2 regions of the Intrasporangium mesophilum genome follow, and region 1 is predicted to be linked to the other one. Evidence: riboswitches for the same ligand, from Rfam matches in the RefSeq annotation. Region 1 holds a riboswitch; the other holds the start of a gene.
The links. A riboswitch is a leader RNA that binds a small molecule or an ion and turns the genes downstream of it on or off. The one in region 1 is predicted to bind cobalamin.
Positions count from the first base shown of each region.

Region 2: another riboswitch for cobalamin. It lies ahead of ACYVLP_RS04610 (magnesium chelatase subunit D family protein); the one in region 1 lies ahead of ACYVLP_RS02095 (SCO2322 family protein).

Region 1 is NZ_BAAGRF010000003.1:161,367-166,908, forward strand. It holds gene ACYVLP_RS02085 (ABC transporter ATP-binding protein) at 1-1,283, opposite strand, end outside; gene ACYVLP_RS02090 (energy-coupling factor transporter transmembrane component T) at 1,280-2,356, opposite strand; gene ACYVLP_RS02095 (SCO2322 family protein) at 2,376-3,113, opposite strand; cobalamin riboswitch at 3,207-3,366, opposite strand; gene ACYVLP_RS02100 (hypothetical protein) at 3,414-3,629, shown strand; gene ACYVLP_RS02105 (serine hydrolase domain-containing protein) at 3,626-4,990, shown strand; gene ACYVLP_RS02110 (DUF3043 domain-containing protein) at 5,127-5,542, opposite strand, start outside.
Region 2 is NZ_BAAGRF010000004.1:265,703-271,244, reverse strand. It holds gene ACYVLP_RS04620 (cobyrinate a,c-diamide synthase) at 1-654, opposite strand, end outside; gene cobO (cob(I)yrinic acid a,c-diamide adenosyltransferase) at 663-1,274, opposite strand; gene ACYVLP_RS04610 (magnesium chelatase subunit D family protein) at 1,274-3,430, opposite strand; cobalamin riboswitch at 3,485-3,614, opposite strand; gene cbiE (precorrin-6y C5,15-methyltransferase (decarboxylating) subunit CbiE) at 3,656-4,885, shown strand; gene ACYVLP_RS04600 (cobalt-precorrin-4/precorrin-4 C(11)-methyltransferase) at 4,882-5,542, shown strand, end outside.

The DNA.
Region 1 (5,542 bases):
ACCTCGAGGCGCTGGCCTTCGGACAGGTCACGCGGATGGGTGGAGCCGTCGATTCCCGACGAGATCCGGTCGAGCAGCCCGCGGGTCGTGCCGGCAGCGGCGCCGAAGTCGGCGTCGGCCGCTGCACACTCGGCCGAGACGGAGTCAGCGTAGAGGAGCAGCTCGGGCTGCTGGGGCACGAGGCCTACGGTGCGGACTCGCTCACGAGCGGGCACGCCGTGCGGGTCCATCGCGGAAAGGCCCAGCCGGACGCGCCCTGAGGCCAGCCGGTGCTGCGCTGCGAGGGCTCCGAGAAGCGTGGACTTGCCGGCACCGTTACGGCCCATCAGGGCCGTGACAGACCCCTGCGCCACCACCAGGTCGAGATCGTCGATGACGATCCTGCCCGCGCGGGTGACTCGCGCGCCGGAGACGCTGATCGCGTCACGCGGACCGGCACTGCGGAGTGTCGCGGTCACTTCGGGAGGGCTCGCGCCGAGAGTCTCGCGCAGAGCCGCGGCTCGTCGGCGCGCGTCACGGATGGACAGGGGAGTGGGCGACCAACCGGCAAGGCGCGAGAGTCCCACGACGGGTGGGAAGATGCGGGACCGGCTCATCGCCTCGGCCGGATCGAGCAGAGCCGACACAGTGCCGTCGTCGACGAGGACGACACGGTCGGCGTGATGCACCACCCGCTCGAGCCGGTGCTCGGCGAGGACCACCGTCACTCCGAGATCGTGCACGATGCGATGCAGGGACGCGAGGACCTCTTCGGCCGCTACCGGGTCGAGCGCCGAGGTCGGCTCGTCGAGCACGAGGATCCGCGGGCCGGCGGCGAAGAGCGCCGCGATGGCGACCCGCTGCTGCTGCCCGCCGGAGAGCGCGGCCAGGGGCCGCGAGCGCAGCGGCGTCAGCCCGAACAGGTCGAGCGTCTCCTCGACCCGCCGCCGGATGGTGGTGGAGTCCAGGCCCAACGTCTCCATCCCGTAGGCGACCTCGTCCTCGACGACGTCAGTGACGAACGTGGAGGAGGGGTTCTGCTCGACGAGCCCGACGACCGTGGCCAGGTCGCGCGGCCGGTGCTGCGCCGTGTCCAGACCGTCGACGGTGACCCGCCCACGCAGGGTGCCACCGCTGAAATGCGGGACGAGGCCGTTCACCGTGCGCAGCAGGGTCGACTTGCCGCTGCCGGTGGGGCCCACGACGAGCACCAGCTCGCCTTCCGGGATCTCCAGCGTGACGTCACGAAGGCTGGGACCCGGCGCGCCGGCATACTCCACGGACACCTGTTCGAAGACGATCACGGGGTCACCTCCCGGGGTCTGGGCGTGAGCCAGGCCGGCAGCGCGGCGACCAGGATCGCGACCACGGCAAGCAGCGGAACTGCCGGGAGCTCGGCCTGCTGGCCCGGCACGATGCCCGGCCAGCCTTGGGCGGAGGCGACGACGAGCACAGCCCCCGGGACCGCCCCCGCGAGGACGGTCAGGGTCTCGGTCCACGCCCAGCGGTCGCGGCGGTGTCCGGACCGGTGGTCGCGCGATGCGCCGACGAGCAGGCTCGCCGCGGCCAGGGCAGCGCCGGCGAGCAGCAGGGGCAGGCCGAGCACGCCGCCCGCCGAGGAGTCCAGCAGGCCGTAGAGGCCGGCGAGGACGCCCGCGAGGCCGGCCAGCGCGAGGCCGGTGGCCAGCTTGCGGCTCGAGGACGTCATCGTGACGGCCCGCCCGTAGCCGCGGGACTCCATCGACGCGGCGAGAGCCAGCGAGCGCTCGAACGCCGTCTCGAGCACCGGCACGGCGAGGCGCGCCAGCTCGCGCAGCCCGCGTCCGTCCCTCCCGCGCAGCGTGCGGGCGGCACGGACGTTGCGGGCGTCCGTCACCAGCTGGGGCGCGAACGTGAGCCCGACGACCACCGCCGTGCCTATGTCGTAGAGCGTGGCAGGCAGGTAGCGCAGCAGGCGTCGCGGGCTCGCCAGAGCGTTGGCCGCACCGAGGCACGCGAGGATCGCCGCGAGCCGAAGGGCGTCGTATGCGGCATACAGCAGCGACTCGAGCGTGACCTCACCGCCGATGCGGATGCTCGAGGCCCAGTCGGGCAGCGGCACCTGCGGGATCGTGAACAGTGGTGTGTCGCCGCGGATGCCGTTGCCCAGCACGGCCGTCATGACGACACGGAAGGCGACGACGGTCACCCCGACGACGAGGAACGCCAGGAGCACGTTCGGAGTCGCCGGGTCGCGGCGCTCGCTCACGACGAGCACGCACACCCCGATGACGAGCAGGAGCAGGACCGGGTTCGTGGTGCGGGACGCAGCTGTCGCGAGCCCCAGCCCCCACAGCCACCAGGCTGCGGGGTGCTGGAGTCGGGGACGGAGCTGCATCAGAGGCCGGTCCTCCTTCTCAGGCGTCGCTGCCGGCGCGAGACCGCGCCCGGTAGACCAGGTAGGCGATGAGCGCGAGCAAGGCCAAGCCGACGATGAGGTATGCCGCCGTCGACCCTCCGCTGCTGCTCGACGCCGGCTGGGCGGCCGCGTCGGCGGGAGCGGTCGTCGACGGTGTGGCTGACGTGCTGGCGGCCGGTGCAGCGATGGTGACCGCCGTGTCAGCGGCCTTCGCCTCGGCGCTGACCTCCTTGACCTCGCCGCCGCAGCCCGAGGCCGGATAGCCGGCGACCGAGCAGATGAGTCCCTTCTCGACCCGCAGCTCGCCCGCGGCCTTGAGCACCTCGGTGCTCGTCCCCTTCTCCGGGACCACGGCGCAGACCGCCTTCGGCTCGGGCGGGGTCGCGGCGTTCTCGGAGTCGGCAGGGCGCCCGAAGTCCACGACGACCGCGACCCGCTTGCTGCCGGCCTGCGGCGCCGTCGAGCCACACACCTGCTCGAAGGTCATGACCGCGCGGGGAAAGCGGCTCGAGCTCTCGTCACCGACGGCATACCGCCAGCCGTCGATGGACCCGTCGGCGGGGACGGTCTGGTCGGGACCCTTCTGGGCGAACACCCACGCGCCGTTCTCGAGCTGGTAGAAGCCCCAGAACCGGTAGGCCGCTGCCTGGGCGGGCGCGACGGTGAGCGCGCCCAGGAAGGCTGCGACGAGCAGGGCAAGGACGACCCGGAGCGGGCCGCGACGAACAGGGGACACGGTTACCTCCTCGCGGTCGGACACCGTGTCGGACCTCGACCATCGGGTCGGCCCGGCAGGGTGACTCCGGTCCGCATTCCACGACAGACTGACAAAGGAGCCGGTAAGGGCGCGGGTTTTCCGGCTGGTCGCCTGGCGGGGCAGGGCCTCGTGCGAGCGGCATCACGGTTGCGGGTCAGCGCCGGATTCTCACCGGCTTGCCCCGTCGTCCTTCGGTACTGCGAACCGTGGCACGCCCGTGGGGGGTCCGTCAAACACGCCCCATGCGGCCTCGGTGGACGCGCCAACTAGGGTGACGCCATGAGCGGTGACTGGACCTGGCTGTATCTCGACAACCACGGCAACAGCATGGCCGGGGAGGGCCTGGCCACCAGCGGCTTCCCGACCCAGAGCGATGCCGAGAGCTACCTCGGAGAGTCGTGGCGTGAGCTGCTCGCTGCGGGTGTCGAGGCGGTCACGCTCCGTCAGAACGACGCCGTCGTCTATGGCCCGATGAGCCTGCGAGCGGCCGAATGAGCGCCGTGGACGCCGCGGCCGCTTCGGGGTCGCTCTCCGACGGGCTGGAGCGCTCGCTGCTCCGTCAGGTGGTCGCCGCGCAGAAGGAGTGGCGGTCGCCAGGGGTCAGCGTCGGAGTGGTGCGGGACGGCCGGCTCGTGTGGTCGGCACACGTCGGATCAGCTCGTCTCGGCGAGACGCCGGTCGCTGCCGACGACGACACCCAGTTCATGATCGGTTCGGTCACCAAGACCTTCACGGCGCTGGCCGTGATGTCCTTGCGCGACGAGGGCCGCCTGAGCCTCGACGACCAGCTGGGGACGTTCCTGCCCGGCACCAGGCACGCTCAGGTGCCGCTGCGGCAGATGCTGGCTCATGCCTCGGGACTGCAGCGCGAGCCGGTGGGCAATATCTGGGAGATTCTCGAGGCCCCTGACCGTGCCGCGTTCCTCGACGGCGTCGAGGAGGCCGAGCAGGTCCTTCCTGCGCACCACGCGTTCCACTACTCCAACCTCGCCTACGGACTTCTGGGCCAGGTGATCGAGCAGGTCACCGGGCAGGACTGGGAGGACGTCGTGCGAGCGCGGGTCCTCGAGCCCCTGGGGATGACCCGCACCGGCCTCGAGCCGGCCGACGACCGCGCCCTCGGCTACCAGATCGACCCGTACGCGGGGACCGCCCGCGAAGAGCCGCTGTTCACACTGAACGCCACGGCACCGCTCGGCGGCCTGTGGTCCACCGTGGCCGACCTGGCCAGGTACGCCGCGTACGTCGCCGACCCAGACGACCGGGTCGTGCGGCCGGAGACGGTCGAGGAGATGTGCCGGCCGCTGATCATGACCGATGTCGACGGCTGGAGCGGGGCATACGGCCTCGGCTTCGGCATGGGCCGCCGCGGCGACCGTGTCTATGTCGGGCATGGCGGCGCCATGCCCGGCTACCTCGCCGGCCTGCGAGTGCGCCGCAAGGAGGGACTCGCGGCCGTCGTCTTCGCCAACACGACCTCAGGCGCGCTGCCGCTGACGCTCGCGACCGACCTCGTCGACTCGGTCCTCGAGGCGGAGCCGACCCTGGCCCCGGCGTGGGTTCCCGAGTCGGCCCACCCTGAGCTCGACGAGCTGCTCGGGCTGTGGTGGTCCGAAGGGTCGCCGCTGACCTTCTTCGTGCGCGAGGGCGAGCTCTGGTCGCGCCTCAGCGAGGACGAACCGCTCTCCGAGACGCGGTATGCGGCTGACGGCCCGGATCGCTACCGCGCCGTCGCCGGGCGCGAGCGCGGCGAGGTGCTCGAGGTCGTCCGCGCGTCCGACGGGTCGGTCGAGAAGCTGTACTTCGCGACGTATGCCGTCACGCGGCAGCCGCTCGCTTTCGCCGACCTGCTGTGAGTTGTCTGGGCTCGCTCCGCTCGCCGTGTTCGGCGCGCCTTCACGTCGCGCCTTCCCTCCTCGGCTGGCTCGCTGCGCTCGCTTTGCTCGTCGGTCCAGGCGCGACGCGCGCCGAACCATTACACGGGCTCGCCGGTCAGCGGGGACTCTCGCCGCGGGCGACCTGCGGCTTGGGCATCCGGGTGCGGCGCATCTGGAAGGCGCGCATGATGGCGTACCACGCGTCGCCCTTCTCCGAGTGGCCGAACTTGTCGTCGACGCGCCTGCGGATCCGCCGCCACATGAGCATGGCGTCGCCGATCGCGACGAGGATCAGGCCGTAGACGAGGACGAACACCGCGAGCAGGGCCCAGCTGGTCTTCACGAAGCTGAGCAGCAGCACGATCAGCATGATCGGGAGCATGAACTCGCCGATGTTCCACCGGGCATCGACGCTGTCGCGGATGAAGCGACGGCGGGGCCCCTTGTCTCGAACGGGCAGGTAGCGCTCGTCGCCGGTCATCATGCCGGCACGCTGCTTGGCCATCGCCTCGCGGCGGGCCGTCTTGTCGG
Region 2 (5,542 bases), on a different contig from region 1:
CACCCGTGCGGCGAGCACCTCGAGAGCCTGGGCGGACTCGTCGCGCTCCGCCGCGGGGACCAGCCCGAGGTGCCGCGACGGCGCCTCGATCTCCGCGTCGCGCGGGAGCACTCCGAGCACCGGCACGCCCGTCGCTTCGAGCGCCGACCACACCTCGCGCATGTGCCGGCCCGAGGCCGCCTTGTTGAGGATGACTCCGCTGACCCGGGTGGTCGGGTCGAATGTCGCCAGCCCGTGCACGATGGCCGCTGCCGTGCGGGCCATCTGGCTGACGTCGAGGACCACGACGACAGGGCTGCGGGTCAGCCCTGCGACATGGGCCGTCGAGGCGAAGCCGTCTCCGCCGATCCTCCCGTCGAACAGGCCCATGACGCCCTCGATGACGGCGACGTCAGTGTGCCCATGAGCGCTCGCGCCGTGCAGCAGGAGCGGCCCGACGAGGCTCTCGGAGGTGAGGAAGGGGTCGAGGTTGCGTCCCGGACGCCCGGTGGCGAGCGAGTGGTAGCCGGGGTCGATGAAGTCGGGCCCGACCTTGAAGCCGGACACGCCGAGCCCGCGGTCGCGCAGGGCGGCCATGAGTCCGGTTGCGACAGTGGTCTTTCCGTGGCCCGACGCGGGTGCGGAGATGACGACTCTCGGAAGCTTGGTGCTCATCGGTTGGTTCACCATTCGATCCCTCGCTGGCCCTTCTGGCCGGCGTCGAAGGGATGCTTCACCTTGGTCATCTCGGTCACGAGGTCGGCGGCCTCGAGCACACCGTCGGGGCATCGCCGCCCGGTGATGACGACATGCTGGTGACCCGGCCGGTCGGTGAGAGTCTGCACCACGTCGTCGACGTCCACCCACCCCCATGCCATCGGGTACGTGAACTCGTCCAGCACGTAGAGCGTGTGGGTCTCCGCGTGGAGGCGCCGCTTGATCTCGGCCCAGCCCTCGCGGGCGGCGTCGGCGTGGTCGTCCTCGGTGCCGTCCTTGCGCGACCAGGACCAGCCGGATCCCATCTTGTGCCACTCCATCGGGCCGCCGCGGCCGGTGTCGCTGTGCAGGTCGGCGAGGGCTTCGACCGCGCTCTGCTCGCCGATTCGCCACTTCGCGCTCTTGACGAACTGGAACACCCCGACCGACCAGCCCTGGTTCCACCCACGCAGCGCGAGACCGAAGGCCGCGGTCGACTTGCCCTTGCCCTCGCCCGTGTGGACGATCACGAGGGGCCGGTTTCGGCGCTGTCGAGTGGTCAGTCCGTCCTCTGGGACGGCGGTGGGCTGCCCGCGCATCAGGCGACCTTCCTCGTGGCTTTCCTCGTGGCTGTGGCCGTGTCTCGGCGGGCCCTCGCGACGTCGACGATCGCCGACGCAGCCAGCTCGCCAACCGGAACGTACTCGGCCCCGAGCTCTTGTGCGAGCCGGGTCGCCAGGGCGAGACGGAACCGTCCCGACTCGCAGTCGACGACCACTGAGTCGACGCCCTCGTGGCGCAGCTGGACGGCCACCCGAAGGGCCCGTGGCAGCGCGTCAGGACCCGCGGTCGCGCGGCCGTCAGTGACCACGACGAGCAGCGCGCGCCGCCTCGGGTCGCGCAGCCGCTCGACGCGTAGCGTGTCGTATGCCGTGAGCAACCCTTCCGCGAGCGGCGTACGTCCGCCGTGGGCCAGAGTCTCCAGCCGCCTGGCGGCGACGTCGACCGAGCTGGTCGGCGGCAGGACGAGGTCGGCGGAGTCTCCACGGAAGGTCACCAGGCCGACCTTGTCTCGGCGCTGGTAGGCATCGAGCAGCAGCGAGAGCGCCGCCCCTTTGACGGCCTCCATGCGTCGGCGTGCGGCCATCGAGCCGGACGCGTCGACGCAGAGCAGCACGAGGTTCGACTCCCGGCCCTGCAGCACGGATCGCCTCAGGTGCTGCGGCCGGATCACCAGCCGGTCCGCTCGCACCGGTTGGTGGGGAGCGGCTGCGCGGATCGTGGCGGGGAGGTGCACGGCGCCATCGGTGCTCGCCGCGGCGCCGATGCGGCGGCCGACCCGCGTCACGGCGGACGACCGTCGTCCGGGATCACCCGCGCCCAGGCCCTTGATGGTGAGCAGCCTTGCGCCATAAGGCTCTTTGGGTCTGCTGACCCCGGTCGCAGGGGCCGCGCGGTCGGAGCTCTTGAGGTCGCGCGCTGGCCCTCCCTCCGGATCCGGATGAGCGCGGGCACGGGCCTCGTCGGTGGGTGCGCCGGTCGGCGAGTCAGCCCCGTCACGAGCGGGGCGATCGAGAGGCGTGCCGCTCGGCGTGTCGGGGGGCGTGCCGAGGGCCGGGCCCGTTGCGCTGTCCGGTCCGTCGTCTCGACCGGGGTCGGGCTGGGCGTCGGGATCGGGTTCCGGCTCGTCGTCGCCCAGCACTGCGTCCAGGAGGTCCTCGTCGAGGCCGGGGGAGTCGAACGGGTTGCGGCGCCGGCGATGGGGCAGGGCGAGCCGGGCGGCCGCGCGGACATCCTCACGGGTCACGGCCAGGCGGCCGGACCACGCGGCATGGGCGACCGCAGCACGCGCCGTGACGATGTCCGCACGGAGCCCGTCGACCTCGAAGGCCGAGCACACCCGGGCGATCCGGGTCAGCTCCGAGTCCGGGAGGACGACCTCGGCCAGGCTGATGCGCGCCCCGACGATCCGCTCGCGCAGCTCGGACTGAGCAGGGGCGAACCGCAACGCGAACCCGGCCGGGTCGGCGTCGAAGGCCAGGCGCCGGCGCACGACCTCCGCCCGCAGGTCCGGGTCTCGCGGGGCCACGACCTCGACGGTCAGCCCGAAGCGGTCGAGCAGCTGCGGACGGAGCTCACCCTCCTCGGGGTTCATGGTGCCGACGAGCACGATCCTGGCAGCGTGGGACACCGAGACGCCGTCGCGCTCTACGGTGTTGCGGCCCATCGCGGCCGCGTCGAGGAGCAGGTCGACGAGGTGGTCGTGCAGCAGGTTGACCTCGTCGACGTAGAGGATGCCGCGGTTGGCGGCGGCGAGCAGGCCGGGCTGGTAGGCCGTCTCGCCGTGCGTCAGCGCCCGCTCGAGGTCGAGTGACCCGACCACCCGGTCCTCCGTCGCCCCGATGGGCAGCTCCACGAGCCGGGCGGGCCGGGCACTGACCTCGCCGAGCGGGTCGTGCGGCCCGTCGGGGCAGTGGTCAGCGCGCCCCGGGAGGCCGCCGACGGCATACGCCTCGCCCTCGGGCACCGCGGCGGGCGCGCACCCGAACCGGCATCCGGCCACAACGGTCTGAGGGGGCAGCACCGCGGCGAGGCCGCGCACCATCGTCGACTTCGCGGTGCCCTTCTCGCCGCGGACGAGCACCCCGCCGACCTCAGGTGACACCGCAGTGAGCACGAGCGCGAGCGCCAGGTCGTCCGACCCGACGACGGCGGTGAACGGGAAGGACATGGGGTCGGTCGAGCCGTCGTACATCGTCGAGTGCCTCCTGCGGGTGCCTCGCCCGCGTGGTTGACCGGTCCCGCCCGGCGGACGCGACCAGCGGCGGGAGATGCCCTGGCTGGCACGGGCCGACGGGCTGCTGTCGGTCGTGCATCACAGTGGCGGGACCGCTCCGGACTCTCACCGGATTCCTCTCCCCGTCGCCACTGCGCAGTCTGCCAGACCCCTCGACCCGGACACCCCGCTAGGGTCGCGGACGTGATCGAGGTGGTCGGGGTCGGCGCGTCCGGTCTGGGTTCTCTCGGCCCCGACGAGCGTCGGCTCGTGGACGGGGCCGAGGTCGTCGTGGGCGGCGAGCGGCATCTGGCGATGCTCGACGGGACGCCTCGCGTCGAGCGCATCCGGTGGCCGTCCCCGCTTCGTGCGGGGCTCGACGCGCTGCTGCCCCGACTGCTCGGGCGGCGCGCGGTCGTGCTCGCGAGCGGCGACCCGCTGGTGTCCGGTGTGGGGGCGACCCTGCTCGACGCGTGGGGTTCCGATGTTGTCCGCATCCATCCAAACGTCTCCTCCGTCTCGCTGGCGCGCGCCCGAATGGGCTGGGCGGCAGAGGAGTCCGACGCCGTGACCCTCGTGGGCCGCGACGTGGACCGCCTCCGTCGAGACCTGTCGCCGCGTGCGAGGGTCATCGTGCTCACCTCGGGCGAGGACGGTCCCTCCCGCATCGCGCGGCTCCTCGTCGAGGAGGGGTATGCCGCCAGCCGCCTCACGGTCCTCGGCGACCTCGGCGCTGCGGAGGAGTCGCGCACCGAGTGCGTGGCCGCATCGTGGGACGGCCGTCCCGTCCCTCGGCTGCATGTCGTGTGCATCGAGTGCCGCCCCGACCCCGCTTCGTCACCGCGGTCCCTGGCGCCGGGTCTCGACGACACGGCATACGAGAACGACGGGCAGCTGACGAGACGGCTCGTACGCGCCGCAGCCCTCGCACACCTCGCGCCGCAGGCCGGGGACCTCATGTGGGACCTCGGCGCGGGCTCCGGCTCGGTCGGCATCGAGTTCGCCCGCCAGCACCCGCGCATCGTCGTGCACTCGGTGGAGCGCGATCCCGAGCGCGCGGAGCGGATCCGGCGCAATGCGAGGCGACTCGGCGTGCCCGGGCTCGTCGTCCACGAGGGAGCGTCGGTGGACCTGGCGAGCGGACTGCCCGCGCCGGACGCCGTCTTCGTCGGCGGGGGCGCGACTGCGGACCTGATCGACCGCTGCTGGGCAGCCCTGGTCCCCGGCGGACGCCTCGTGGTGCACGCGGTGACGGTCGAGACGGAGCGGGTGCTGCACGACGCGCGCGCGAGGCTCGGCGGTCGAATGTCCCGGGTCGCGATCGAGGACCTGGAGCCTCTGGGCTCGCTCAACGGGTGGCGACCCGCCCGAGCGGTGATCCAGTGGTCCGCGGAAAAGACTGTGCCACAAGCGATTCGACAGGAGCGCGCGTGACGATTCACTTCATCGGAGCAGGCCCCGGCGCGGCCGACCTGCTCACCCTGCGGGCCGTCGGTCTCCTGGAGCGGTCCGAGGTATGTCTCTATGCGGGGACCTACATCGGACCCGAGGTGCTCGCTCACTGCCGCCCAGACGCGATGCTCGTCGACACGCAGCACCTCCACCTCGACGCGATCGTCGAGCACTGCATCCGGGCCCACGAGACGGGGCACGACGTGGCTCGACTCTGCTCCGGAGACCCCTCGATCTACTCCGCGATCGCGGAGCAGACCCGTCGGCTGGACCGGGCTGGTGTGCCATGGGACGTGACCCCGGGCGTGCCCGCCTATGCGGCCGCGGCAGCCCTCATAGGCCGGGAGCTGACCGTCCCGGAGGTCGCCCAGTCGGTGGTTCTCACCAGGGCGCACCGTGACTCGACCCAGATGCCCGCCACCGAGGCGCTCGCCGAGTTCGCCCGCACGAGAGCCACGCTCGTGCTCCACCTCGCCATCCGGCAGACCCGGCGGCTCGCGGGCGAGCTCGTCGGCGACTACGGCGCCGACTGCCCGGTGGTCGTCGTCGCGAACGCCGAGCAGCCTGGCCAGCTCGTCCTGCGCGGCACGCTGGCGGACATCGCCGACCAGGTCGAGGGCGCGCGGCTCCGTCAGGCGG